DNA from 2 places in the Enterobacter adelaidei genome. Region 2 is predicted to be linked to the other one. Evidence: predicted binding sites of a transcription regulator. Region 2 holds the regulator's gene; the other holds the start of a gene.
What was found. Region 2 encodes PhoB, which activates phosphate uptake and scavenging genes when phosphate is short. Its sites were predicted from a motif close to CTGTCATAAAACTGNCNNAT; they were not measured.
Positions count from the first base shown of each region.

Region 1: glpT (glycerol-3-phosphate transporter) is a predicted target of PhoB. The motif match lies at 10,851-10,870, and genes of this name have one in related genera.

Region 1 is NZ_CP154353.1:3,135,427-3,150,666, forward strand. It holds gene rcsC (two-component system sensor histidine kinase RcsC) at 1-582, opposite strand, end outside; gene gyrA (DNA topoisomerase (ATP-hydrolyzing) subunit A) at 718-3,354, opposite strand; gene ubiG (bifunctional 2-polyprenyl-6-hydroxyphenol methylase/3-demethylubiquinol 3-O-methyltransferase UbiG) at 3,501-4,229, shown strand; gene nrdA (class 1a ribonucleoside-diphosphate reductase subunit alpha) at 4,577-6,862, shown strand; gene nrdB (class Ia ribonucleoside-diphosphate reductase subunit beta) at 6,914-8,044, shown strand; gene yfaE (class I ribonucleotide reductase maintenance protein YfaE) at 8,044-8,298, shown strand; gene glpQ (glycerophosphodiester phosphodiesterase) at 8,322-9,374, opposite strand; gene glpT (glycerol-3-phosphate transporter) at 9,386-10,738, opposite strand; gene glpA (anaerobic glycerol-3-phosphate dehydrogenase subunit A) at 10,995-12,623, shown strand; gene glpB (glycerol-3-phosphate dehydrogenase subunit GlpB) at 12,613-13,830, shown strand; gene glpC (anaerobic glycerol-3-phosphate dehydrogenase subunit GlpC) at 13,827-15,017, shown strand; gene AAHF05_RS15215 (nicotinamide mononucleotide deamidase-related protein YfaY) at 15,051-15,240, opposite strand, start outside.
Region 2 is NZ_CP154353.1:938,419-953,658, reverse strand. It holds gene proY (proline-specific permease ProY) at 1-725, opposite strand, end outside; gene brnQ (branched-chain amino acid transporter carrier protein BrnQ) at 807-2,126, opposite strand; gene phoR (phosphate regulon sensor histidine kinase PhoR) at 2,536-3,831, opposite strand; gene phoB (phosphate response regulator transcription factor PhoB) at 3,853-4,542, opposite strand; gene sbcD (exonuclease subunit SbcD) at 4,729-5,934, shown strand; gene sbcC (exonuclease subunit SbcC) at 5,931-9,062, shown strand; gene mak (fructokinase) at 9,136-10,041, opposite strand; gene rdgC (recombination-associated protein RdgC) at 10,165-11,079, shown strand; gene ppnP (pyrimidine/purine nucleoside phosphorylase) at 11,128-11,415, opposite strand; gene AAHF05_RS04605 (AroM family protein) at 11,487-12,164, opposite strand; gene yaiA (protein YaiA) at 12,402-12,593, opposite strand; gene aroL (shikimate kinase AroL) at 12,639-13,163, opposite strand; gene AAHF05_RS04590 (YaiI/YqxD family protein) at 13,308-13,766, opposite strand; gene proC (pyrroline-5-carboxylate reductase) at 13,864-14,673, shown strand; gene adrA (diguanylate cyclase AdrA) at 14,690-15,240, opposite strand, start outside.

The DNA of each region.
Region 1 (15,240 bases), 2.2 Mb from region 2:
GAAGATGTTATTGCCGCGTTCATCCTGCGGTGCGTTGCGGTATTTCACGATGCGTTCGTGCAGGCTTTTCAACGCATCATCACGCTCGACGGGAAGATCGCGCAGGCCAAAATCCGCCACGCAGAGATTTTCACTGCCAATCAGGAACACGCGATTGAGATCATAAGCAGCAGAAAAATTGTCGCGCCAGTAGCGCATAAACCAGGCAAGAGACTCCAGCGATCCACGCCAGGTATTGCTCATGGTGGAACAATCGGAATCCGGGAACAGCGGCTGGAAGTCCGGGACTTCGGTTTTGTCGTTACGACCGCGAAGAGCAAGAATACCGTTCTCCGCCGTCAGACGATTTTCAGCAATGTACTTCAGCTCCTTCATTACATCAGACGTTCGCTGAATGTAGCGCTGGGCCTGGTCGGAGCTTAAATTAAACTCCTGGCGGATCTCCGCTTCTTTCTGATGCAGCGCGTTAACGATGTAAAACACCGAGAACAATGCCACCAGTAGCCAAAGCAAGAGCGCCAGCGCCCGAAACAGATAGCGAGAAACTTTCAGCGTAGTACGAAAGGAGACGAGGTATTTCAAGGGGGCGAGGCTCCGCCGTCGGGGTCAAAAAGAATGGGTTTAAGGTAGCGGTAAACGCGCCTTGTCGCAACGTTCACTTGTCTGCATCTGCAAAAGAAAAGGGCCGGAATCCGGCCCTATTTGCATCAGGAGACATTACTCGTCAGCGTCATCCGCTGCATCATCGTCGGTGTCGGCTTCTGGCGCGATTTCATCGTCGCCCTCTGCTGCGCTTCCGTCGATAGAGTCGAGCTCTTCGTCATCCACCGGCTCTGCAACACGCTGCAGGCCCACAACGTTTTCATCTTCCGCAGTACGGATGAGGATCACGCCCTGGGTGTTACGACCCACCACGCTGATCTCAGAAACGCGCGTACGCACCAGCGTACCGGCATCGGTGATCATCATGATCTGGTCGGTATCATCTACCTGAACCGCGCCCACAACAGAACCGTTGCGCTCGGTGACTTTGATAGAGATAACGCCCTGCGTGCCGCGAGACTTGGTTGGGTATTCCCCTTCCGCCGTACGTTTACCGTAACCATTCTGCGTCACGGTCAGGATAGCCCCTTCACCGCGCGGAATAATCAGGGAAACCACAGAGTCTTCGCCAGCCAGCTTGATACCACGAACGCCCGTAGCGGTACGACCCATTGCACGGACGGCGTTCTCTTTAAAGCGCACCACTTTACCGGCCGCAGAGAACAGCATCACTTCATCCGAACCGGAGGTCAGATCCACGCCAATCAGCTCATCGCCTTCGTTCAGGTTCACAGCGATGATACCCGCAGAACGTGGGCGGCTGAACTCGGTGAGCGCGGTTTTCTTCACGGTACCGCTGGCGGTCGCCATAAAGACGTTCACACCCTCTTCGTACTCGCGTACCGGCAGAATGGCGGTAATACGTTCGTTCGCTTCCAGCGGAAGCAGGTTAACGATTGGACGACCACGCGCGCCACGGCTCGCTTCCGGCAACTGGTAGACCTTCATCCAGTACAGACGACCACGACTTGAGAAGCAGAGGATCGTGTCATGAGTGTTCGCTACCAGCAGGCGGTCAATAAAGTCTTCTTCTTTAATACGTGCCGCAGACTTACCTTTACCGCCACGACGCTGTGCTTCGTAGTCGGTTAACGGCTGATACTTCACGTAGCCCTGGTGAGACAGGGTCACAACAACGTCTTCCTGGTTGATCAGGTCTTCGATGTTGATGTCCGCGGTGTTCGCGGTGATTTCGGTGCGACGCTCATCGCCGAACTGATCGCGGACCAGCTCCAGCTCTTCACGGATCACTTCCATCAAACGTTCTGCGCTACCCAGGATGTGCAGCAGCTCAGCAATCTGTTCCAGCAGTTCTTTGTATTCGTCGAGCAGTTTTTCATGCTCAAGGCCGGTCAGTTTCTGCAGACGCAGATCCAGAATCGCCTGGGCCTGCTGTTCAGTCAGGTAGTATTGACCGTCACGCACGCCGAACTCGGGTTCCAGCCACTCAGGACGCGCAGCATCATCACCCGCACGTTCCAGCATTGCTGCAACGTTACCCAGATCCCACGGACGGGAAATCAGTGCCGCTTTCGCTTCTGCCGGGGTTGGCGCACGACGGATCAGTTCGATGATCGGGTCGATGTTAGCCAGGGCAACCGCCAGCGCTTCAAGGATGTGCGCACGGTCGCGCGCTTTGCGCAGTTCAAAGATGGTACGACGAGTCACCACTTCACGGCGGTGACGCACGAACGCGCTCAGGATCTCTTTCAGGTTCATGATCTTCGGCTGACCATGGTGCAGTGCAACCATGTTGATACCGAAGGAAACCTGGAGCTGAGTCTGGGAGTACAGGTTGTTCAGAACAACTTCACCCACCGCGTCGCGTTTGATTTCAATCACGATGCGCATGCCGTCTTTATCAGACTCATCACGCAGCGCGCTGATACCTTCAACACGTTTTTCTTTTACCAGCTCGGCGATTTTTTCAATCAGACGCGCTTTGTTCACCTGATACGGGATCTCGTGAACAATGATCGTTTCACGGCCGGTTTTGGCGTCCGCTTCCACTTCAGCGCGGGCACGGATGTAAATCTTGCCGCGACCGGTGCGGTACGCTTCTTCAATACCACGACGACCGTTGATGATCGCCGCCGTCGGGAAGTCCGGGCCCGGGATGTGTTCCATCAGCCCTTCAATACTGATGTCTTCATCGTCGATATACGCCAGGCAACCGTTGATCACTTCCGTGATGTTGTGTGGCGGAATGTTGGTTGCCATACCGACGGCGATACCGGACGAACCGTTCACCAGCAGGTTAGGGATTTTCGTTGGCATAACGTCAGGAATTTTTTCCGTGCCGTCGTAGTTATCAACGAAATCAACCGTCTCTTTTTCCAGGTCGGCCATCAGCTCATGGGCAATCTTCGCCAGACGGATTTCCGTATAACGCATTGCCGCGGCGGAGTCGCCGTCGATAGAACCAAAGTTACCCTGACCATCTACCAGCATGTAACGCAGCGAGAATGGCTGCGCCATACGGACGATAGTGTCGTACACCGCGGAATCACCATGAGGATGGTATTTACCGATTACGTCACCAACGACACGGGCAGATTTTTTGTAGGCTTTATTCCAGTCATTGCCCAATACGTTCATGGCGTATAGTACGCGACGGTGTACCGGCTTCAGGCCATCGCGGACGTCCGGCAGCGCACGGCCAACAATGACCGACATCGCATAGTCCAGATAGGAGCTCTTCAGCTCTTCCTCGATGTTAACCGGTGTAATTTCTCTCGCAAGGTCGCTCATCTAACCGCTATCCCTCTACTGTATCCCGGATTCAAAGGTCGCAAATTATAACACAGCCGAGGTGATTGAGGTAAACCTATACGCTTTATTCACAGGGATTGCCTGATATACTCATTCGTCTTGCTAAATAAGGAGTAAAAGCGCCCATGAATGCCGAAAAATCCCCGGTGTCTCACAACGTTGACCATGAAGAGATTGCCAAATTTGAAGCGGTGGCGTCCCGCTGGTGGGATCTCGAGGGTGAGTTCAAACCTCTGCACCGTATTAACCCGCTGCGTCTGGGCTACATCGCGGAGCGTTCCGGCGGTCTGTTCGGTAAGAAAGTGCTCGATGTCGGTTGCGGTGGCGGTATCCTGGCAGAGAGCATGGCGCGCGAAGGGGCGACTGTCACGGGTCTGGACATGGGCTTTGAGCCGCTGCAGGTTGCCCGTCTCCATGCCCTGGAGTCCGGCATAAAGGTGGAATACGTGCAGGAAACCGTGGAAGAGCACGCGGCCAAACATGCGCATCAGTACGATGTGGTGACCTGCATGGAGATGCTGGAGCACGTTCCCGATCCGCAGTCCGTGGTGCACGCCTGCGCAAAACTGGTGAAACCCGGTGGACAAGTCTTCTTCTCGACCATCAACCGTAATGGTAAAGCCTGGCTGATGGCCGTCGTCGGCGCAGAGTATGTGCTGCGCATGGTGCCGAAAGGGACACACGACGTGAAGAAATTCATTAAGCCTGCTGAGTTACTGAGCTGGGTTGACCAGACGTGGCTTAAAGAGCAACACATCACCGGTCTGCATTTCAATCCATTGACCGATAAATTCAAACTCGCACCGGGCGTGGATGTTAACTATATGTTGCATACAACTGCCAAAAACGACTAACGTCATCTGTTATTCTTATAAAGATTGCGCGACATCATGTTGCGCAATTCTGACCGCCCGTAGAAGAAATCAGCACTCGATCAAATTTTGAATTTTTTTTCTTAATTATTGACATGTCTTCCAGGCCTTACGGTACGAGGACTTAGCCTTTTTTACGCTTTCACAACCTCAATTTAACGTCAAAATCAACCCTTGTGCTGAAAAGAATCGATACTAGAATACTCACCATATAGCGTTTTTCTTATCGCAAACCCCCTATATGTAGTATTTATCCACAGAGTTAGTCACAAGACGGATCTGTGGATAAACGGGGGATATTTTTTATTTCACGGACAGGTAAAACCCACATGAATCAGAGTCTGCTGGTGACAAAGCGCGACGGTACCACCGAGCGTATCAATCTGGACAAAATCCATCGAGTTCTCGACTGGGCAGCAGAAGGACTGAACAACGTATCTATCTCCCAGGTTGAACTGAAATCTCACATCCAGTTCTACGACGGCATCAAAACGTCTGATATCCATGAAACCATCATTAAAGCGGCGGCGGATCTGATCTCCCGTGAAGCACCGGATTATCAGTACCTGGCTGCACGCCTGGCCATTTTCCACCTGCGCAAAAAAGCCTACGGCCAGTTTGAGCCGCCTGCGCTTTACGATCACGTAGTGAAAATGGTTGAGCTGGGCAAATACGACACGCATCTGCTGGAAGACTATACGGAAGAAGAGTTCGAGCAGATGAACGGGTTTATCGATCACTGGCGCGACATGAACTTCTCCTACGCGGCGGTGAAGCAGCTCGAAGGCAAATACCTGGTTCAAAACCGTGTGACCGGTGAGATCTACGAAAGCGCCCAGTTCCTCTATATTCTGGTGGCCGCTTGCCTGTTCTCTAACTACCCACGTGAAACCCGTCTGGAATACGTGAAGCGTTTCTATGATGCGGTATCCACGTTCAAAATTTCTCTGCCTACGCCAATCATGTCTGGCGTGCGCACCCCTACCCGCCAGTTCAGCTCCTGCGTGCTGATCGAGTGTGGTGACAGCCTGGATTCTATCAACGCCACCTCCAGCGCCATTGTGAAATACGTTTCCCAGCGTGCTGGTATCGGTATCAACGCCGGTCGCATCCGTGCTCTGGGCAGCCCAATTCGCGGCGGTGAAGCATTCCACACCGGCTGTATCCCGTTCTATAAGCACTTCCAGACGGCGGTTAAATCCTGCTCTCAGGGCGGCGTACGCGGCGGTGCTGCGACCCTGTTCTACCCGATGTGGCACCTGGAAGTGGAAAGCCTGCTGGTACTGAAAAACAACCGTGGCGTGGAAGGCAACCGCGTGCGTCACATGGACTATGGCGTACAGATCAACAAACTGATGTACACCCGTCTGCTGAAAGGTGAAGACATCACCCTGTTCAGCCCGTCTGACGTCCCTGGCCTGTACGACGCGTTCTTCGCTGATCAGGATGAGTTCGAACGTCTGTACACCAAATACGAAAAAGACGACAGTATCCGTAAACAGCGTGTGAAAGCGGTAGACCTGTTCTCTCTGATGATGCAGGAACGTGCCTCTACCGGCCGTATCTACATCCAGAACGTTGACCACTGCAACACCCACAGCCCGTTTGATCCGGCTGTTGCGCCAGTGCGCCAGTCTAACCTGTGCCTGGAAATCGCCCTGCCGACCAAGCCGCTGGACGATGTTAACGACGAAAACGGTGAAATTGCGCTGTGTACGCTGTCTGCGTTCAACCTGGGTGCGATTAAGAGCCTCAACGAGCTGGAAGAGCTGGCCGTGCTGGCGGTTCGTGCGCTGGATGCCCTGCTGGACTACCAGGATTACCCAATCCCGGCCGCTAAACGTGGTGCAATGGGTCGTCGTACCCTGGGCATTGGCGTGATCAACTTTGCCTACTGGCTGGCGAAAAACGGCAAGCGTTACTCTGACGGCAGCGCCAACAACCTGACCCACCAGACGTTTGAAGCTATTCAGTATTATCTGATGAAAGCGTCCAACGAGCTGGCGAAAGAGCAAGGTGCGTGCCCGTGGTTTAACGAAACCACCTACGCGAAAGGCATTATGCCGATCGATACCTACAAAAAAGATCTGGACGCGATTGTCAGCGAGCCGCTGCATCTGGACTGGGAAGGCCTTCGCGAATCCATTAAGACTTATGGCCTGCGTAACTCCACGCTCTCTGCCCTGATGCCGTCTGAGACCTCTTCGCAGATCTCTAACGCCACCAACGGTATCGAGCCACCTCGCGGCCACGTCAGCATTAAAGCGTCGAAAGACGGTGTTCTGCGCCAGGTGGTGCCGGATTACGAGACGCTGGGTAACAACTACGAGCTGCTGTGGGAAATGCCAAACAACGACGGCTACCTGCAGCTGGTTGGGATCATGCAGAAGTTTATCGACCAGTCGATCTCTGCAAACACCAACTACGACCCAACGCGCTTCCCGTCAGGTAAGGTACCGATGCAGCAACTGCTGAAAGACCTGCTCACTGCCTATAAATTTGGCGTGAAAACCCTGTACTATCACAACACCCGAGATGGTGCAGAAGACGCGCAGGACGACCTTGTACCGTCAATTCAGGACGATGGCTGCGAAAGCGGCGCATGTAAGATCTAATAAAGGGCGGGGATTTCCCCGCCTTTATTTCGTAAGACAGGACTCCAATTCATGGCATACACCACCTTTTCACAGACGAAAAACGACCAGCTCAAAGAGCCGATGTTCTTCGGCCAGCCAGTCAACGTGGCACGCTACGATCAGCAAAAATATGACATCTTCGAAAAGCTGATTGAAAAGCAACTCTCCTTCTTCTGGCGCCCGGAAGAGGTTGACGTCTCCCGCGACCGTATTGATTACCAGTCGCTGCCGGATCACGAAAAACATATCTTCATCAGCAACCTGAAGTACCAGACACTGCTGGACTCCATTCAGGGCCGCAGCCCGAACGTGGCGCTGCTGCCGCTGATCTCCATTCCGGAACTGGAAACCTGGGTGGAAACCTGGGCGTTCTCTGAGACGATCCACTCCCGTTCTTACACCCATATCATTCGCAATATCGTTAACGATCCGGCGGTGGTGTTTGACGATATCGTCACTAACGAGCAGATCCAGAAACGCGCAGAAGGCATTGCTCACTACTACGACGAACTGATCGAGATGACCAGTTACTGGCATCTGCTGGGCGAAGGCACCCATAACGTGAACGGCAAAACTGTTACCGTGAACCTGCGTGCGCTGAAAAAACAGCTGTATCTGTGCCTGATGAGCGTCAACGCGCTGGAAGCCATTCGCTTCTACGTGAGCTTTGCCTGCTCTTTCGCCTTTGCCGAACGCAAGCTGATGGAAGGTAACGCCAAAATCATCCGTCTTATCGCCCGTGACGAAGCCCTGCACCTGACCGGCACCCAGCACATGCTGAACTTGCTGCGCAGCGGCGTGGACGACCCGGAAATGGCGGAAATCGCCGAAGAGTGCAAACAGGAGTGCTATGACCTGTTCGTGCTGGCGGCCCAGCAGGAGAAAGAGTGGGCAGACTACCTGTTCCGCGACGGCTCCATGATTGGCCTGAACAAAGACATTCTGTGCCAGTATGTTGAGTACATCACCAACATCCGTATGCAGGCTGTCGGTCTCGACCTGCCGTTCCAGACGCGCTCCAACCCCATCCCGTGGATCAACACCTGGCTGGTGTCCGATAACGTGCAGGTTGCGCCGCAGGAAGTGGAAGTGAGTTCTTACCTGGTCGGTCAGATTGACTCCGAAGTTGATACTGACGACCTGAGCAACTTCCAGCTCTGATGACACGCGTAACGCTACGTCTTTCTGGCACCGAAGTGCTGTGTCAGGAAGAGCACCCTTCTCTGCTGGTGGCGCTTGAGGCGAACCAGGTGGCGGTTGAGTATCAGTGTCGTGAAGGCTATTGCGGCTCCTGTCGCTGCCGTCTGGTGACCGGCCAGGTGGACTGGCTGACCGAGCCGCTGGCCTTTATCAGTGAAGGGGAAATTTTGCCCTGCTGCTGCCGGGCAAAAGGCGATATCGAGATCGAGATGTAAAAAAGGGCCTTACGGCCCTTTTTCTATTTTAAGAACGTCACTGCTTTATCCGGGAAATCCGTAAACAGTCCGTCCACGCCCGCCTGGTTATACAGCACGTCGTAGAGCTGATTCACGTCCGTGGCATACGGCGGCAACTGGTCTGCACGCACCGTGTACGGATGGACCTGCATCTTGCTGGCATGCGCCTCTTTCACCATCGCCGTCAACTTCACGTGCCCCGGCGTTGAGCCTTCCGCCACCAGCATGTGATAATCCGGCCCGATGCCATCGGCGTACTGCGCTATCTGCTTCATCGCCCCCGGCTTAAACATCCAGTCGTAGTTGTAGTTCACCCACTTCCCGTCCGGCTGCTTCTCCTGGGTTTCGTTCCAGTCGGTATAGGCAATCAGCTGCACCAGATTGAGATCCATCCCCCTCTTCGGCTCCAGCTCGGTTTTGATGCGCTTCAACTCAGCGGCGTCAAAACACTGCAGATACACCTTGTCCTTTTTGCTGGTGTATCCGTACTGCTTCAGTACGTCCAGCGTTTTGGCCGCAATGTCTTTCCCTTCCTGGTGGTGGAACCACGGCGCTTTGATTTCCGGGTAGATACCGATATTTTTACCGGTTGAGTGGTTCAGCCCCTGAACAAACTCAATCTCTTCCTGGAAGGTATGGATCCGGAAGTCAGATTTGCCCATCGGGAAGCGTCCCGGATAAACCTGCACCTTTTTGCCGTTTTCGAGCTCAAAGCCTTCGGTAAATTTCAGCGAGCGAATTTCCGCCAGCGTGAAGTCGATGGCGTAGAAACGGCCATCTTTGCGGGCGCGGTCCGGGAAACGCTCCGCCACGTCCGTCACGCGGTCAAGATAGTGGTCATGCAGGACGACCAGCTGGTCGTCCTTCGTCATCACCAGATCCTGCTCCAGGTAATCCGCGCCCTGCGCATAGGCCATCGCTTTTGCCGGGAGCGTATGCTCCGGCAGATAGCCGCTTGCGCCGCGGTGGGCAATAACGATTTTATCTGCCGCCAGCGCGGAGCCTGTCATCAGGCCTGCCAGCAGCAGACTGGTAGCTAACTGAGTTAATTTCATCGCAATGCTCCTTATTGACGACGCGCCAGCACTTCAGCGTGGTGACGTTTTTCGCCGATCATCACAACAATCAGCAGCAGAACCGCCAGCACGCTACCGCCAATCATCACCATAAAGCCGCCGTCCCAGCCGAAGAAGTCAACGGTATAGCCCACAATGGCGCTTGCCGCGACCGACCCGCCGAGGTAGCCAAACAGGCCGGTAAAGCCTGCCGCCGTGCCCGCCGCTTTTTTCGGCGCCAGCTCCAGGGCGTGCAGACCAATCAGCATTACCGGACCGTAAATCAGGAAGCCGATGACGATCATGCAGGCCATGTCCACACCCGGATTGCCCGGCGGGTTAAGCCAGTACACCACGGTGGCGATGGTCACCAGAGTCATAAAGAACACGCCCGTCGCGCCACGGTTGCCTTTAAACACTTTGTCCGACATCCAGCCGCAAAGCAACGTGCCTGGGATCCCGGCATATTCGTACAGGAAGTAGGCCCAGGAGGATTTATCCAGCGCGAAGTGCTTCACCTCTTTCAGGTAGGTTGGCGACCAGTCGAGGATGCCGTAGCGCAGCAGGTAAACGAACACGTTTGCCACCGCGATGTACCACAGCAGCTTGTTCGGCAGGACGTACTTCATGAAGATCTGTTTTGCCGTCAGCTCTTCTTCGTGCTCCTTGCTGTAATCATCCGGATAGTCGTTTTTGTACTCTTCGATCGGAGGCAAACCGCAGGACTGAGGCGTGTCGCGCATCAGCGCGAAAGCGATAATCGCCACGACGATAGCACCAAAAGCAGGCATGTAGAGCGCCGCGTGCCAGTCGTTGAACCAGGCCATCCCCAACAGGAACAGCAGCGGTGGAATACCGCCTCCCACGTTATGCGCACAGTTCCATACCGACACGATGCCGCCACGTTCCTTCTGCGACCACCAGTGCACCATGGTGCGTCCGCATGGTGGCCATCCCATTCCCTGGAACCAGCCGCAGAGGAACAGCAGCACGAACATGATGGCAATACTGGAGGTTGCCCACGGCACAAAGCCCATAAACAACATCACCGCAGCCGCCAGGATCAGACCGGCTGGCAGAAACACACGCGGGTTCGAGCGATCCGACACGGAACCCATGATGAATTTGGAAAAACCGTAGGCAATCGAAATTCCCGACAGCGCAAACCCTAAATCCCCCCGCGAAAAGCCCTGCTCCACCAGATACGGCATGGCGAGGGCGAAGTTTTTACGCACAAGGTAGTACGCCGCGTACCCGAAGAAAATCCCCAGGAAAATTTGCCAACGCAGACGACGGTATAGCGGATCAATTTCTGCCTCAGGCAGACGCGCACGATGCGGCGCGGGTTTGAAGATACTGAGCATGACAGCCTCCGTGGCCATGTATTGAATTTACAGGGGTTTTACTGCCCCATACTCCAGAGAGGCGGCGATGTTAAGAAATCACGGTGATTGTTACTGTGAATCAACGCACAGATTGTTACAGAAATATGACAGAATGCGCAAAAAAGCGCATGAAATCACGTTTCACTTTCGAATTTCGCTCGTTTGTGTTCGAAATCAAACAAACCATAGTTTTCATGTGGCTAAATGGTAAAAAAACGAACACAGAGGGATGACAATGACAATTCACGATCCACGCTACAGCGATGTGATTATCATTGGCGGCGGTGCGACCGGTGCCGGCATCGCACGTGATTGCGCACTCAGGGGGTTGAGCGTCACGCTTCTGGAGCGCCATGATATTGCGACAGGCGCCACCGGGCGCAATCATGGCCTGCTTCACAGCGGTGCCCGCTACGCCGTTACCGATGGCGAATCGGCTCGTGAATGTATTGCCGAAAACCAAATCCTGCGACGGATTGCTCGCCACTGCATTGAACCTACAGACGGCTTGTTTATCACGCTTCCCGAAGACGATCTCGCCTTTCAGGCTACCTTCATTACCGCCTGTCGCGCGGCGGGGATTCAGGCCGAGGCCATTGACCCGGCCCTGGCGCGGCGCATTGAGCCCTCCGTCAACCCGATCCTGACAGGGGCGGTAAAAGTGCCAGACGGCACGGTTGATCCCTTCCGCCTGACGGCCGCCAATATGCTTGATGCCCGCGAACATGGCGCGCACATCCTGACCGGGCATGAAGTGACCGGGCTTATCCGGGAAGGTAACCGCGTCCGTGGCGTGCGGCTTTTTAATACGCAATATAATGAACACAGTGAACTGTATGCTTCCGTGGTCGTCAACGCAGCGGGGATCTGGGGGCAGCGGATTGCGGAGTATGCCGACTTGTCCGTTCGCATGTTTCCGGCAAAAGGCTCGCTGCTGATCCTCGACCATCGCATCAATAACCATGTGATTAACCGCTGCCGTAAACCGTCTGATGCCGATATTCTGGTTCCGGGCGATACCATTTCATTAATCGGTACCACCTCAACCCACGTGGACTATAGCGAGATTGATTACAACCGCGTCACTGCTGAAGAAGTGGATATTCTGCTGCGTGAAGGGGAAAAACTGGTCCCGGTGATGGCGCAGACCCGGATCCTGCGCGCCTACGCGGGTGTGCGTCCGTTAGTTGCCAGCGATAACGACCCAAGCGGGCGTAACGTCAGCCGGGGCATTGTGCTGCTCGATCATGCTGAACGCGACGGCATGGAAGGGTTTATCACCATCACCGGTGGCAAACTGATGACCTATCGTCTGATGGCCGAATGGGCAACCGATGCCGTCTGCCGCAAACTGGGCAACACCGAGCCGTGCAAAACGGCAGAACAGCCCCTGCCCGGCTCACGTCAGTCTACCGAGAAGACGCTGCAAAAAATTATCTCCCTGCCCGCTCCCCTGCGCGGTTCGGCTATCTATCGTCATGGTGACAGGACGCCGGTCTGGCTGGGCGAAGGCCGGCTTAGTCGCAGCCTGGTCTGCGAGTGCGAAGCCGTAACCGCGGGCGAAGTACAATATGCGGTGGAAAATCTGACCGTCAATTCTCTGCTCGATCTCCGCCGCCGCACCCGGGTTGGAATGGGGACGTGTCAGGGTGAATTGTGCGCCTGCCGTGCCGCCGGGTTATTGCAACGCTTTCATACCACCACCGCGACCCAGTCGCTCGATCAACTCAGTGCTTTTTTAAACGAGCGCTGGAAAGGCATTCAGCCTGTCGCCTGGGGCGATGCTCTGCGTGAAAGTGAATTTACCCGCTGGGTCTACCAGGGGCTGTGCGGTCTGGAGAAGGAGCAACACGATGAAATTTGATACCGCGATCGTCGGCGGCGGGCTGGCGGGTCTGCTCTGTGGCATCAAACTCACGAAGCAGGGGCTACGCTGCGCTATTATCACCCGGGGCCAGAGCGCCCTGCACTTCTCGTCGGGCTCGCTGGATCTGGTGGACGAAAGGTACCGCGAACAACTTCCGCCAGAGCATCCTTATCATCTGACTGGCGCGCAGCATATCGATCGTTTTGCCCTGGAAACCGAAGCGCTACTGGCGGATTGCGGCGCACGTCTGCAGGGAAGCGCCAGGCAAAATCATCAGCGCGTTACACCACTCGGCACCCTACGCTCCGCCTGGCTCAGCCCGGAGGAGGTGCCCGTCGCGCCGTTCAACTCAGCACGTGTGCGGGTGGTCGGTATTAGCGGTTTTCTGGATTTTCAGCCCCATCTCGCGGCGGCATCACTTTGTCGCCAGGGGATAAACGCTGAAACGGCAGAAATAGAGCTGCCTGAGCTTGATGTCCTGCGCGATAACCCGAGCGAGTTTCGCGCGGTGAATATTGCCCGTTTTCTCGATAATGAAGAGAGATGGCCGCTGCTCTATGAGGCGCTCAAACCGCTTGCAGAAGGGTGCGATGCGCTGTTTATGCCCGCATGCTTTGGCTTAAACGACAATCGACTCTGGCGCTGGCTGTCCGATCGTCTACCCTGCACACTCGGTTTACTGCCGACGCTGCCCCCGTCGGTTCCCGGTATTCGCCTGCATACCCAGCTCCAGCGCAAATTTGTTGCGCAGGGTGGCGTCTGGATGGCGGGTGATGAGGTGAAAAAAATCACCCTGGCTGACGGGGAAGTGAGCGAAATCTGGACGCGCAACCACGATGATATTCCGCTTCGCGCCCGCTTTACGGTGCTGGCAAGCGGCAGCTTCTTCAGTAACGGGCTGCTGAGCAGTCGGGACGGCATCCGCGAAGCCATAATGGGGCTGGATGTCCGGCAAAGCGCCTCCCGCGCGGACTGGTATCAGAGTGATTTCTTCACGCCACAACCCTGGCAACAGTTCGGCGTCATTGTCGATAACCACCTGCACCCGCAACTTTCGGGTAAGTCAGTCAGGAATCTCTTTGCTATCGGCTCGCTTCTTGGCGGATATGATCCTATCGCCCAGGGCTGCGGTGGCGGGGTCTGCGCCGTGACGGCGCTGTATGTGGCAGAGCAAATTAGCCAGCGCATGGAGGCTGAACAATGAACGATACCCGTTTTGAAAGCTGCATTAAATGCACTGTGTGTACTACCGTCTGCCCGGTCAGCGGCGTAAATCCACGCTATCCGGGTCCGAAACAGGCCGGGCCGGACGGTGAGCGTCTGCGACTGAAAGACGGCAAGCTGTATGATGAGGCGCTGAAGTACTGCATCAACTGCAAACGCTGTGAAGTTGCCTGTCCGTCGGACGTCAACATTGGCGACATTATCCAGCGCGCCCGGGCGCGCTATAGCACGCAAAAGCCCTCATTGCGGGATGCTATTCTGAGTCACACCGATTTGATGGGGAGCATCTCGACGCCGTTCGCCCCGCTGGTGAATGCGGCGACCGCGCTCAAACCGGTGCGCCAGCTGCTGGATGCGACGCTTAAAATAGACCATCACCGCAGCCTGCCGAAATATTCTCACGGTACCTTCCGTCGCTGGTATAAATCCGTCGCGGCGCAACAGGCGCAGTATGCCGAACAGGTGGCGTTCTTCCATGGCTGCTATGTGAATTACAACTACCCGCAGTTGGGTAAAGATCTGCTTAAAGTGCTGAATGCGATGGGGACGGGCGTTCAGTTACTCAGTAAGGAAAAATGCTGCGGTGTACCACTTATCGCCAACGGATTTACGGATAAAGCGCGCAAGCAGGCCAAAAGCAATGTCACCTCACTGCGTGAAGCCATCATCGACAAGGGGATTCCGGTGCTGGCCACCTCGTCTACCTGTACCTTCACCCTGCGCGATGAGTACCCGCATCTGCTGGACGTGGATAACACCGGGCTGCGTGAGCACATTGAACTGGCAACACGCTTCCTGTGGCGCAAACTGGATAGCGGGCAGACGTTGCCGCTGGGGAAATTGCCGCTGAAAGTGGTGTATCACACGCCCTGCCACATGGAAAAAATGGGCTGGTCGCTCTATACGCTTGAATTGCTACGCTTAATTCCTGGGCTGGAGCTGACGGTGCTGGATTCCCGCTGCTGCGGTATTGCGGGAACGTACGGCTTCAAAAGTGAAAATTACGAAACGTCACAGGCGATTGGCGCCCCACTGTTCCGGCAGATTGAGGAAAGCGGCGCGGATATCGTGGTAACCGACTGCGAAACCTGCAAGTGGCAAATAGAGATGTCCACCAGCAAGCGCTGCGAACATCCGATCACCTTACTGGCGAGGGCTCTGGGCTGAAGATGACCGGGGCGAAAAGCCCCGGTCAGTGTTTTACTCAACGAACAGCGACTCGACAACGTTTATCCAGCCGTGCTCGCTGGCAACCTCTTTGCCATTCAGCCAGCGGCGCAGCATGTTCAGCGCCATCATGGCGCAAACGTCCTGCCGTATCGCCAGGCTGTGACGGGTGATACTCATTTTTACCCTCAGGGCATACGTGCCTTCCGGTGTCGCCAGCGCA
Region 2 (15,240 bases):
CGCATCGGCACCGAGTTGATGGCGCGCGGAATCGACTTTTCCGGGTCTTTCGCTTCCCCGGCGGTGATACCGATAATCTCAATACCGCCGTAGGCAAACATCACCATCTGGAGCGACATCACCATGCCGAGCCAGCCATTACTGAAGAAGCCGCCGTTGCTCCAGAGGTTATGGATACCGGTGGGCTGACCGCCGTTACCAATCCCCCAGATGATGATCCCAAAACCGGCAACAATCATGATGATGATGGTGGCGACCTTAAAGAAAGAGAACCAGAACTCCAGTTCACCGAAGACTTTCACGCTCATCAGGTTAACCGCGCAGATGATCAGCACCACGCTCAGCACCCAAATCCAGTGCGGTACCGCCGGGAACCAGACCCCCATATAGATACCAAACGCGGTCACATCGGCAATCGCCACAATCAGGATTTCAAAGCAATAGGTCCAGCCGGTAATAAACCCGGCCAGCGGACCTAAGTTTTCCTGCGCGTAGCGAGAGAATGAACTGGCTGACGGATTGTGAACCGACATCTCCCCGAGGGCACGCATGATGATATAGGCCGCTACACCGCCGATGATGTAGGCCAACAGAACGCTTGGACCGGCCATTTTAATGGCATCTGCCGAGCCATAAAAAAGACCGGTACCGATAGCGGAGCCCAGCGCCATAAAGCGGATGTGGCGCGTGCTCAGCCCACGTTTAAGTTTGTTAGTGCTTTCCATTAAAATCTTGCCATTCAACACGAAAAAAACAAAAAACCACGGGGCCTTAAGCCCCGTGGTTAAACAGTTTGTTGCCGTTGATTAATGGGCGTTCGATGCGACCTGACGCCCTGCAGCACGATCCCAGATAACCGCCAGAACCAGTGCAACAACGGTAGGCATCAGCCAGGCCAGGCCTTGTTCGGACAGCGGCAGACGCTGTGTCCAGGCTGGCAAAATTTCTGCGAAAGCTGATGCTTTAATCCCGTCAAGGATACCAAAAATCAGGCTGATAAACATGGCTGGCGCAATAATTCGTGAGGAGTTATTCCACCACGGGCGAGTAAAGCTCAGTACCACCAGCACGATACACGGCGGGTAGATAGCCGTCAGCACCGGAATAGAGACCTGAATCAGGTGGCTCAGACCGAGGTTTGACACCGCCATGGAGAAGATGCCGAGAATAAATACCAGTGCGCGGTAAGAGAGCGGCAGATACTGCGCAAAGAACTCCGCACAGGCGCAGGTCAGGCCAACGGCGGTCACCAGACATGCCAGGAAGATGAGCGCTGCCAGCAGCATACTGCCCGCACCGCCGAAGGTGTGCTGAACATAAGCATGCAGAATAGCCGCGCCATTCGCGTTTTGATCAACCAGCATGGCGCTATCGGAACCCAGACGGAACAGCGCCAGATAGAGCAGCGTCAGGCCCACGCCGGCCATCAGGCCAGCCCAGATGGTGTAGCGGGTCAGCAGACGTGCTTCGGTCACACCACGGGAACGCGCGGCGTTAACGATGACGATACCAAACACCATTGCGCCCAGCGTATCCATCGTCAGGTAGCCGTTCACAAAGCCGTTGGAGAATGCGGCATTTTTGTAGGCATCCATGGCGTCACTAATCGGACCTGCCGGCCAGACAATCGCCGCAACCGCCAGCACAATCAGCGCCACAATTTTCAGCGGAGCCAGGAAGTTACCTACGGTATCCAGCAGCTTGCCCGGATAGAGAGAAACCAGAATCACAATCGCGAAGTAGATCAGGCTGTAGATAAACAGCGGCATCGCGCCGTCACCGGTCAGAGGAGCAATGCCCACTTCGAAGGAAACGGTCGCCGTGCGCGGGGTCGCAAACAGTGGGCCCACTGCCAGATAGCAGACGGTTGCCAGCAGAACACCCGCCACTTTGCCGATCGGGGTGCTGAGGCTATCAACACCGCCACCCACTTTCGCCAGGGCGATAACGGTCAGTACCGGTAAACCCACAGCAGTAATCAGGAAACCAAATGCAGCAGTCCAGACGTGTTCACCCGCCTGTAAACCAACCATTGGAGGGAAAATGATGTTGCCTGCGCCAACGAACAGCGCAAATGTCATAAAGCCCAGCGCGATGATGTCACGCGATTTTAAGTGATGGGTCATAAAACCTTACTGCCTGTGGATGTGGTGTTGAAAACATTGAGCTTTTCGATTTCCCTGGTGGGAAGATACAGCCGAAAAATTGCTCAATTTCAGCGGGAAATGCTCCCGTCCTGGCGTGGAGAAGAATAGTTTTTCGATTTACCACGCAAATACAGTCGGTCTGACAGTATCTGGGGCGCAATTTAAACGCTTATAACGTTTAAAGGCAAGGTGGGATCGCAAAACCAGAACAATATGCCACCATGAAAAAACATACCAGCACAATACGCTAATTATCAGAAAAACCCATGGCTAATCATGCGAACAAAAAACAGTCAGCCGTATAAAATTCATTCGCGTTTCGTTTGACTGCAAAGCAAACGGGCCAGCAAACGCTGACCCGTGGAAAGATAAAATGACACACCCGTTATCAGGCGATCTTTTTGGCAATTAATCGTTCCGGGATCACGAAACTAAAGCGGGTTCCCTTACCCAGGGTACTCTGAATATCGAGGCGGCTTTCATGGTGATTGACGGCATGTTTTACAATCGCCAGCCCCAGACCGCTTCCCCCTGTCTGTCGCGATCGCGCCTTATCCACGCGATAGAAGCGTTCGGTCAGACGCGGGATGTGCTCCGGAGCAATCCCCGGACCATTATCCTCGACGCTAAATTCAGCACCCGTAGGGGTATGCTGCCAGCGCACCACGATCTCCGTCCCTTCCGGCGTATGATTCACCGCGTTATACACCAGGTTGGAAATGGCGCTGCGCAACTCATCTTCACTGCCCAGAACCTTCAGCGTATTGTCGACCTCAAAAGTCAGGTGGTGCTTTTTATGGCTTAGCGTCTGTGCTTCACGCTCCACCACCCGCAGCATCATGGGGACATCAATGGTGTCATTCAGCGCAAGCGTTGGCGCCGCTTCGATCTTTGAGAGCGTCAACAGCTGTTTCACCAGACCTTCCATACGGTGCGTTTGCTCGCGCATGGTGTGCAGCGCTTTTTCACGTGGCGCGCCCTCAAGCGTTTGCTCCTGCATCATCTCCAGGTAACCCTGAAGTACGGTCAACGGGGTACGTAATTCGTGGCTCACGTTCGCGAAGAAGTTGCGTCGCGCGCCTTCCAGCTGGTGCATCTGGGTGACATCGCGCGCCACCATCAGCCACTGCCGATCGCTGTAGGGCATCACGCGGATTTCCAGATGGCGACCATTATTGAGTTTCAGATTATGCGGACCGGTAAAATCACGCTTTTTTAGATACTGCGCAAACTCAGGATAACGCAGAAGGTTGAGGATATTCTGGCCATTATCATCCGGCCAGCGCAACCCCAGCAACTGTTGCGCAAGACCATTACACCAGAAGATTGTCCCTTCTTCGGTCGTCAGAATGACCGCATCCGGCAGCGACTCCGCCCCGCTGCGAAAACGCTTGATCAGGCTTCCCAGTTCGCGGCGGCGCTTTTTATTACGCATCTGCATCTGATGCAAACCGTAAAGCAGCGGTTCCCAACTGCCGCTTCCCGGCGGCGGTGTCATACTTCGGTCAACCCATAGCCACCAGGAGAGGCGCAACAGGTTCCAGAAATGCCAGATCAGCAGCCCGGTGACCGAGGCCAGCAGAAACCACGGCAGATGTCCAAGAAAGGCCCCCAGAATGAAGGCCGGAATACAACATAAGATCAGTTCAAAGACGAGCCTTTTCCATGACAGACGTTCCAGCACGCGTCACACTCCTGTCATTGTTCAGAAACGGGTAGAAAAACGATAACCCGTGCCGCGGACCGTCTGCACCATGCGATCGTGGCCGCTCAGTTCCAGCGCTTTTCGCAGGCGGCGGATATGGACGTCAACCGTCCGGTCTTCGACATACACGTTAGTTCCCCAGACGTTATTCAGCAACTGTTCGCGGCTGTAAACGCGTTCCGGGTGAGTCATGAAGAAGTGCAGAAGTTTAAATTCGGTAGGCCCCATGTCGAGCGGGTTTTCGCCCGTCATGACGCGGTGTGAGGTCGGGTCAAGGCTCAGACCTTGCATCTCAATCACCTCTTCCACTGCCATCGGTGAAATGCGGCGCATTACGGCTTTGATACGAGCAACCAGCTCTTTCGGGGAGAACGGCTTGGTAATGTAATCATCGGCACCCGTTTCAAGCCCACGCACGCGATCCTCTTCTTCACCACGTGCCGTGAGCATGACAACGGGGATATCGCGGGTCATCGCTTCACGTTTAATGTGTTTGATAAACTGCAGTCCAGAGCCGCCAGGCAACATCCAGTCGAGCAGAATCAGATCGGGCCAGGGCTCATTCAACTGGTTCACCGCGCTGTCATAATCTTCCGCTTCAACCGGCTGGAAGCCATTTTGTTCGAGCACGAAGCACACCATTTCACGAATTGGAGCTTCATCTTCTACGACCAGAATACGTCTCGCCATACTTTGCCCTGTCTTATCTTATTTAAGTTACAAGTTTGTAATGCGGCGTCATTATGCGTCAGATTTATGACAGATTTATGAAAAACCTTACCACTATAAATGGCAAACTGTTGTTTTATTACAGCGGTTATTTTCCGCCCCTGAATGTTTATAATCGCCAACATCTTTTTTCGCCACGGATCTCCTATGCGCATACTTCACACTTCGGACTGGCATCTGGGTCAAAACTTTTACAGCAAAAGCAGGGCAGCTGAGCATGAAGCGTTCCTGAACTGGCTGCTGGATACGGCCCGATCGCGCGAAGTGGATGCGATTATTGTCGCGGGTGACATTTTCGACACCGGCTCGCCGCCAAGCTATGCGCGTGAGCTGTACAACCGCTTCGTGGTAAATCTGCAGCATACAGGCTGCCATCTGGTGATTGTCGCCGGTAATCACGACTCCGTCGCCACGCTGAATGAATCCCGCGACATCCTGGCCTTCCTGAACACTACCGTGGTGGCCAGTGCCGGGCATGCGCCGCAGATCCTGAAAAAACGTGACGGTACACCGGGGGCGGTGCTGTGCCCGGTTCCCTTCCTGCGCCCACGCGATATCGTGCAGAGCCAGGCCGGGATGTCCGGCGGAGAAAAACAGCAGCATCTGTTGCAGAGCATCACTGACTATTATCACCAACAATATACCGATGCCTGTACCTTGCGCGGCGAACAGCTCATTCCGGTGATTGCGACCGGGCATCTCACCACCGTCGGAGCCAGTAAAAGTGACGCCGTACGTGACATTTATATTGGTACGCTGGATGCGTTCCCGGCGCAAAATTTCCCGCCTGCCGACTACATTGCGCTAGGGCATATCCACCGCTCGCAGATGATCGGTGGCTGCGAACACATTCGCTATTGTGGCTCGCCCATTTCGCTGAGTTTTGATGAGACAGGTAAAGCCAAATCTGTGCATCTGGTGAGTTTTAACGGAGGTAAACTCAGCGCCGTCGAAACGCTGGAAGTCCCTGTTACCCAGCCGCTGGCGGTGCTGAAGGGTGACCTTGATGCCATCACCTCCCAGCTTGAACAGTGGCGTGGCATTGCGTTTAACCCCCCCGTCTGGCTGGATATCGAAATCACCACAGACGACTATCTGCATGATATGCAGCGAAAAATTCAGGCGCTGACGGAAGATCTTCCTGTCGAGGTTTTACTGGTACGCCGTAGTCGCGAGCAGCGCGAAAAAATCCTGCTGAGTGCTCAGCGCGAAACGCTGAGTGAACTTAAAGTCGAAGAGGTTTTTGAACGCCGACTGGCCCAGGAAGAGATGGACGATGCAAAACGCGCCCGGCTGAACGAGCTGTTCGCCCATACGCTCCACGCTCTGAATAACGAGGAAGAGAACGCATGAAAATCCTGAGCCTGCGTCTGAAAAACCTCAACTCACTCAAGGGCGAGTGGAAAATTGACTTTACCGCTGAGCCCTTTGCCAGCAACGGGCTATTTGCCATTACCGGTGCGACCGGTGCAGGCAAGACCACCCTGCTCGACGCCATCTGTCTGGCGCTATATCACGAAACACCTCGTCTGAATACCGTGTCACAATCGCAAAACGACCTGATGACACGCGATACCGCTGAATGTCTGGCGGAAGTCGAGTTTGAAGTCAAAGGTGTGGCTTATCGCGCCTTCTGGAGCCAGAACCGGGCAAGGAACCAGGCAGACGGGAACTTACAAGCGCCTCGCGTCGAACTGGCGCAGTGCGAAGACGGTAAAATCCTCGCCGATAAGGTGAAAGATAAACTGGAGCTCACCGCCTCGCTCACCGGGCTGGACTATGGGCGTTTCACTCGCTCAATGTTGCTCTCTCAGGGCCAGTTCGCGGCCTTCCTCAACGCCAAACCGAAAGAGCGTGCCGAATTACTGGAAGAGTTAACCGGCACGGAGATCTACGGCCAGATTTCCGCAATGGTATTTGAGAAACACAAAGCAGCACACAGTGAGCTTGAATTGCGTGAAGCACAGGTCGCTAGTGTGGTGCTGTTGAGCGAAGAGCAACAGCAGCAGTTACAGCAAAGTTTACAGGCACTTACTGACGAAGAGAAAACACTGCTGGCACAGCAACAGCGCCAGCAGAAAGATTATCAGTGGCTTACGCGCCATGATGAGCTTCTTCGCGAGCAACAGCGCGTAAGCGTGTTACAACAGCAGGCACAGCAGGCGCTGACCGACGCCGCGCCTGACCTGGCAAAGCTCCAGCTTGCTCAACCCGCCGCTCAGCTTCGACCGCTTTGGGAGCACCAGCAAGAGCAAGCCTCGCGTCTGGCTCAAACCCAGCAGCGAATTATCGAAGTAAATACTCGCTTACACGATAAAACCGCGCTGCGCTCGCGTATCCGTAATACCGCCATTCGTACCCATGAGCAGTTGCAGACCGAATTAACGGTATTGACGCAGTGGCAGGCAGAACATGATCGATTCCGCTTATGGGGACAGGAAATGGCAGGCTGGCGAGCACACTTCGCTCAGCTTAGCCGTGATAAAAATCAGCTTACTGCCCTGACCGTCCGCCTCACTGAATTACGCCATAAACGGGCCGCCCTGCCGGAAACAACCCTGACGCTGACGGCGGATGAGGTTGCAGTAGCGATGGAACAACAGGCGCAGTCACGAACGATGCGTCAACGTCTGACCTCGCTCCATGCCCGCTATCAGCCGCTACAAAAACGCCTGCACCAGAACGGTGAAAGCGTGCAGAAGGCCCTGGCTGAGCAGGTAAAACTCAATGAAACACTGACGCTACGTCGCCAGCAATACAAAGAGAAAAACCAGCACTATCTGGACCTGAAAGCCCTGTGTGAACGTGAAGCGACGATTAAAGATCTGGAAAGCTATCGTTCTCAGCTTGAGGCAGGTAAACCCTGTCCACTGTGCGGCTCCAGCGAACATCCCGCCGTGGAGAAATATCAAGCGCTTGAACTCACTGATAATCAGCGCCGCCGTGATGCCCTGGAAAAAGAGGTCGCCTCGCTAAAAGAGGAAGGGCTGCTGGTTCTGGGCCAGGTTAATGCCCTGGCTCAACAGATCCAGCGCGAGTCAGGCGAAGCGCAGACACTCTCTCAGGAAGAGCAAGCGCTCACTAAAGAGTGGCAGGAGGTTTGCGCGGCATTAAATATTTCGCTGAATATTCAGGAAGATATTGCCATCTGGATGAGCGAACAGGAGCACTATGAACGCCAGCTTTATCAGCTCAGCCAGCGTCTGACGCTGCAAAACCAGCTCAACGAAATGGAAGAGCAGGAACGCCAGTATCAGCAGCAACTGGCGACAACACGTCAGGGACTGGAAAGCGCCCTGGCCGCACTTTCACTCAGCGTACCTGACGAAGGTACTGAGGCCACCTGGCTGAACGCCCGTGAAACGGAGTTCGCACAGTGGCAGGAGAAACAGACACAGCAGGGTGCGATTCAGGAACGTATAAACGCCCTGAAGCCACTGCTTGACGCACTTCCGGTCACCAACAGTGAAGAGACCGAACCCGCCATTCCTGACAACTGGCGCGCGATCCACGACGAATGCGTGTCTCTGCAGAGCCAACTGGCGGCACACCAGCAGCAGGAAACGCTGGAGCGTGAGCGCCTGCAGCAATCGCAGGTGCAATTCACCCAGGCCCTGTCGGCAAGCTGTTTTGCCGATCAAGATGCGTTCCTTGCCGCTCTGCTGGATGAGAACATGCTCCAACACCTCAATCATCTGAAGCAATCGCTGGAAAACCAGATACAGCAGGCAGCCGCCTTGTCCGGACAGGCAAACCAACAGTTGCAGGCGCACCAGGCACAGCGGCCAGAAGGGCTCGACGCCGATGCACCAGGCCTGCAGATCCAGCTCCAGCAACTGACGCAGCAGCTTCGTGAGAACACCACGCGGCAGGGAGAGATCCGCCAGCAGCTTAAGCAGGATAGCGATAACCGCCTGCACCAACTGGCTTTAATGCAGCAAATTGAAGAGGCCAGCCGTCTGGCAGACGACTGGGGGTACCTGAATGCGCTTATCGGCTCCAGTACCGGCGACAAGTTCCGCAAGTTCGCCCAGGGGCTGACGCTGGACAATCTTGTCTGGCTTGCTAACCAGCAACTTAACCGCCTGCACGGGCGTTATCTGCTGCAGCGCAAAGCCAGCGATGCTCTGGAGCTGGAAGTGGTCGATACCTGGCAGGCGGATGCCGTGCGCGACACCCGTACGCTCTCTGGTGGCGAAAGTTTCCTGGTCAGCCTGGCGCTGGCGCTGGCACTTTCCGATCTGGTGAGTCACAAAACGCGGATCGACTCGCTGTTCCTGGATGAAGGGTTCGGCACGCTCGACAGCGAAACGCTGGATACCGCGCTGGATGCCCTCGACGCGCTAAACGCCACCGGGAAAACTATCGGTGTGATCAGCCACGTCGAGGCGATGAAAGAGCGTATTCCTTTGCAGATTAAAGTGAAAAAGATCAACGGGCTGGGATACAGCAGGCTGGATAAAGAGTATGCGGTGGAGTGAATGGGGGCGGTGCAGTCTGGTGCCCTCACCCTGACCCTCTCCCACAGGGAGAGGGAATAAACACTCTTTGCTTTTATTCCGGCCACAACCAAGCCGCGCCGCGCACGCCGCTGGAATCACCGTGCAGCGCTTTGCGGATCGGGGTTTCACACTCGCCGCCAAACACCCACTGTTTCACCAGATTCGGGACCGTGCTGTACAGGCGGTCGACGTTGCTCATGCCGCCGCCGAGCACAATCACGTCCGGATCGAGAATATTCACCACGTGCGCCAGCGATTTCGCCAGGCGCATTTCGTAGCGGCGGAGCGCCAGTTCTGCCACTGGATCCTGTTCTTCGACCAGACGCATGATCTCGCTGCCTTTAAGCGGCTGACCACTCAGACGGTGGTAGTCGGTCGCAAAACCGGTACCGGAGATAAACGTCTCAATACAACCTTGCTTGCCGCAATAGCACGGTACTTCAGCGCGGTATTTAAGCTCATCTTCGTCCATCCACGGCAGTGGGTTGTGTCCCCACTCGCCCGCCGTACCGTTACCCCCGATATGGGCACGCCCGCCAAAGGCCACGCCTGCACCGCAGCCGGTACCGATGATGACGGCAAAAACGGTATGGGCACCGGCAGCCGCGCCGTCAATCGCTTCTGAAACCGCCAGACAGTTAGCGTCGTTGGCCAGACGCACTTCGCGCTTCAGACGCGCGCTCAAATCTTTATCAAAAGGCTGACCGTTTAGCCACGTCGAGTTGGCATTTTTAACCACCCCGGTATAAGGCGAGATCGACCCAGGGATCCCCATTCCGACGGAGCCGGTTTGTCCTGTCGCCTGCTCTGCCATTTCAACCAGTCTCGCGATCGTCTCGATAGTCTGGTGATAATCATCGCGCGGCGTAGGCAGACGGTGGCGGAACAGCTGTTCCCCCTGCTCGCTCAGTGCGATGACTTCTGTTTTGGTGCCGCCCAAATCAATCCCAATACGCACAAAACTCTCCTCATTATTTTGATTATCAACAGAGTAGAAGCACGCTTCCCGATTAGCAATGCAAGCGATGCGACAATTCGTTATCATGCCCGCTGATTTAACGACAAGGCCGTGGAAATTATCATGCTGTGGTTCAAAAATTTGATGGTTTACCGTCTCAGCCGCGACGTTTCGCTGCGTGCAGAAGAGATGGAAAAACAGTTAGCCGCTTACACCTTTTCCCCTTGCGGTAGCCAGGATATGGCAAAAACCGGTTGGGTTCCGCCAATGGGTTCACAAAGCGATGCACTGACCCACGCCAGCAGCACGGGTCAAATCATCGTCTGCGCCCGTAAAGAAGAGAAAATTCTGCCAACGCCGGTGGTTAAACAGGCGCTCGAAGCGAAGATCTTCAAGCTGGAAGCCGAACAGGGTCGCAAGCTGAAGAAAACCGAAAAAGATTCGCTGAAAGACGAAGTTCTGCACTCTCTGCTGCCGCGCGCCTTTAGCCGCTTCAGCCAGACCATGATGTGGATCGATACCGTTAACGGGCTGATTATGGTGGACTGCGCCAGCGCCAAAAAAGCAGAAGATACGCTGGCTCTGCTGCGCAAAAGCATCGGCTCCCTGCCGGTCGTACCGTTGGCGCTGGAAACACCAATCGAGCTGACCCTGACCGAGTGGGTACGCAGCGGTGCTGCCGCGCAAGGTTTCCAGATCCTCGATGAGGCCGAGCTGAAAGCCCTGCTGGAAGATGGCGGCGTGATCCGCGCGAAGAAACAGGATCTGGTGAGCGACGAGATTGCCGTACACATCGAAGCGGGCAAAGTGGTGACCAAACTGGCGCTCGACTGGCAGCAGCGGATTCAGTTTATGATGTGCGATGACGGTTCAGTGAAACGTCTGAAGTTCTGCGATGAACTGCGCGATCAGAATGAAGACATCGACCGGGAAGATTACGCCCAGCGCTTTGACGCGGACTTCATCCTGATGACCGGGGAACTGGCCGCGTTGATTCAGAATCTGGTGGAAGGTCTCGGCGGCGAAGCGCAAAGATAACAGGCAAAGCGTAGGCCGGGTAAGCGTTAGCGCCACCCGGCTTATTTTTTATTTCAGATAGCGGCACAGATAAGAGGTCGGTTCAGCAACCTGCAGATGGAACTCGCTGTGGCCAGGAACGTTGAAAACTTGCCCGGCTGCGTAAACTTTCCATTCCGTTTCACCCGGCAGTAGGACGTTGAGCGCACCGCTAACGACCGTCATCTCTTCCGCTTCGGCCGTACCAAAAGTGTATTCCCCTTCGGCCATGACACCGACACTGGCGCGGCCAGTGCTGCTGCTGGTAAAACCAATGGATTTCACTTTACCGGAAAAGTATTCGTTACTTTGAAGCATGAACTGGCCCTTATATTTTTAGATAAAAATTCACTATAGGGGTCATGCTCATCACCTGTCACGCAAAATCATTACGTCAGAAGCTCTGAAGCCAGGCGAGCCATCAGAACATTGGATAACAGCACCGGCACATCCAGCGCCTTCTGCAGTAAATCGCGATGATGCTGGTGGAAGCCAAGACAGTCCAGGATCAACACATCCGCCCCTCTCTCCAGCAACTCACGTCCGGCCTCAATCAGTGCGGCATCGCTATCCCAGAAAGGATTTGCCAGCGCATATAAGGGCACTTTTTCAAGCACGTGCCACTTTGCCTCCTGGTTGTCCATCAACTCTTCAATCGGGACGATGACCCCCACCTGATGACCATCAACAATTGAGGCCACCAGCGGCGGGATGATGCGCATCGGCTCCAGCAGAATCGCATTACGCGCCGTGAGACCTTTAATGGGTGCGGTACTCATCAGCAAAATAACGTCATAACCTTGATTATCGAGCACTTCTATCACCCCTTGCAGCGAGCGCTCGATTTTCTGACGCGAAACATGCGCCAGTTTACCGTCACTTAATAACGTCGCCAGGGGATCCTCCCCCGCCTCGACAGCGTAGTCCTCCATGACCTCTTCCCGACTCATCTTCCCCAGCAGGCTAAGATGCGTTATCTGTTGTTCAGAGACATGCTCGGTTAAGAGCGGTAACACTTCGCTTACAGGGACCACACCAATGGTGAGGATCGCCAACGTCGCCTTCATCTTTATCGCCTTCCATTACTACAACATCGTGCACACAGGTACAGGCTCACTACGCTGCACAGTTCATTTTTTCAACAAAACAGCACCAAGCGTAGCAGGTGATCTTCACATCGAAATGTAAAGATCGACCGTCAATATCGGAGTTACTTGTAATAACTAAATATTAACTCCTGCTTAACTTTCTCGATGAGTAAAAAGTGTGATTCAGGCACGATCCTGGAGCGTTTAGGAAAACGGTCAGGTTATATCAGGATCTTCGTAGCGCCGTTTCGCATCCAGCGCTTCCTGTTCAGTCTCGTGTTCACTGATCAGCGAGTCTGGTTTAGGGTGATCGGCACGCAGTTGATACCAGGTAACAGTATGACCCGTATGGCCTTTTTCAACGGTAATAATGCGCGCTTCACGCGGATAGGGAGGTCTGGTCGGCATAGCTCATCCTTTTTTATATGTCTGAGCTATAAGTATAGACGCCGGTTAGCTGGCACAAGCCAAACGTAGAGCAGTAATAATCTGGGTAACCACATCTTCAGGAGCCGCAGAAGCATCCACCACGTGGTGTGCTGCTTCACGGTATAGCGCATCACGTTCAGCCAGCACTTCTCTCACCTCTTCGCTAAGCGGTCTGGAGGTCAGTGCAGGACGTTGCCCCTCTTCCGGAAAGGCTTCCAGACGCCCTACCAGAGCCGAAACAGGTGCACTGAGATAGATCACAATCCCTTTTTCGCGCATAAAGTGGCGATTACATTCAGCCAGAACAATGCCCCCTCCTGTCGCGATAACCGCAGAAGGTGTGGTTACCGCTTTCAGCGCTGCCGTTTCACGTGCGCGGAAGCTGTCCCATCCTTCCTGTTCGACAATGTCCGCGATCGTTCTTCCGGCCTCTGTTTGCAACCAGTGGTCAGTATCCACAAACTGACGATCGCACGCGCGTGCCAGTTCCAGGCCAACGGTGGTTTTCCCACAGCCGCGGGGGCCAACTAAAAAGATGGGTTGGGTCATAACCAGGTGTTCCCCTTGATGCCGGATGGCCGAAGAGTGTAAAGAAATAATTGCAGAAGATGTTTCGATTACTTTACTGCAAAGCGGTACGGGATGACAACCCTGAGGAGGCCATACTGTACCACAAATTGACAATGGTTATCATTACGCGGTGCGACGCTTCACTTCCAGCAACCATTTATCCAGCTCTGCGGCAAACTGCTGACGATCGCGCTGGGATAAGCTGTCTGGCCCACCCGTCTGCACACCGCTGGCGCGGAGCGTATCCATAAAATCACGCATAGTGAGTTTTTCCCGAATGGTCGCAGGTGAATAACGCTCACCCCGAGGGTTAAGCGCTGCAGCCCCTTTCTCCAGCACTTCGGCAGCCAGAGGGATATCCGCAGTGATCACCAGATCTTCCGCGCTACACAGACGGACAATTTCGTTATCAGCCACGTCAAACCCGGCCGGAACCCGCAACGCGCGAATGAATCTGGAAGGAGGGACGCGAATATTCTGGTTCGCCACCAGCGTTAGCGGCATCTGAACACGCTCGGCGGCACGGAACAAAATCTCTTTAATCACATTCGGACACGCGTCCGCATCAACCCAAATCGCCATATTGTCTCCCCTTAATGACTCTGCCGACTATTGTCGCCTGCATTTCGTTGTTAAGCTATCAATCAGAGAAAACAACGCATAATGACGGAGAGTCGTGATGGATAAGAAAATCGGGTTTATCGGCTGCGGTAACATGGGCAAAGCCATCCTGGGCGGCCTGATCGCCAGCGGGCAGGTTCTGCCGGGTCAGATTTGGGTTTATACCCCGTCACCTGATAAAGTCGCCGCGTTGCGCGATCAATACGGGATCAACGCCGCCGAAAGAGCTCAGGAAGTCGCCCAGGTCGCCGATATCGTCTTTGGCGCCGTCAAGCCGAACATCATGATCAAAGTGCTGAGCGACATCACCTCCAGCCTGAATAAAGAGACGCTGGTCGTCTCCATTGCTGCGGGCGTCACGCTGGATCAACTGGCGCGCGCGCTGGGTCATGACCGTAAAATCGTCCGGGCGATGCCTAATACCCCTTCACTGGTCAACGCTGGCATGACTTCCGTCACGCCAAACGCACTGGTGACCACGGAAGACGTGGCTGATGTCCTGAACATTTTCCGCTGCTTCGGTGAAGCGGAAGTGATTGCCGAATCCATGATCCATCCGGTTGTCGGCGTGAGCGGTTCAGCCCCTGCGTATGTCTTCATGTTCTTAGAAGCGATGGCCGACGCCGCAGTACTGGGCGGTATGCCGCGTGCGCAGGCGTATAAATTCGCAGCACAGGCAGTTATGGGTTCTGCCAAAATGGTGCTGGAAACCGGTAAACATCCTGGTGAGCTGAAAGATATGGTTTGCTCCCCTGGTGGTACCACCATCGAAGCGGTGCGGGTACTGGAAGAACGCGGATTCCGTGCTGCCGTCATCGAAGCGATGGCAAAATGCATGGAAAAATCAGAGAAACTGAGTAAATCCTGATCGTCTCAGCCGGGTGTCAGGCAGCCACTTCTGTGCGGCCACGCCCGGCATTTTTTGCCTTGTACAGCGCCACATCAGCCGCCTTGAGCCACTCCCGATAGTGCCCAAACTGTGGCCCCCAGGTGGCGATACCTACGCTTATGCGCAGGGTTTCTTCAGGTGCGCAAGGTAACGACAGTTTTTCCAGCCGTTCATGAACCCGGGACATAACGGCGATTGCGCTGTCAGCGGCTGTCCGCGACATAATCACCGCAAATTCATCTCCACCAAAACGGCCTATTGCATCGCCTGAACGTACCGAAATCTGCAGCTGACGCGTAATCGCAATGATCGCCTCATCGCCCACATCATGCCCCCAGGTGTCATTGATGTTTTTAAAGTGGTCGATATCAATGAGCAGGATCGTGGCCGTACCATTATGACGTCGGCACTGCTCAAATTCGTTTCGCAACAGCATTTCCCAGTGTCGACGATTAAAGACTCCTGTCATTCCATCGCGTGTACTCATCATTTCCAGCCGCCGCTTATGTTCAGCCAGCCTGACGGCAGTGCGATGGCTTAGCCAGG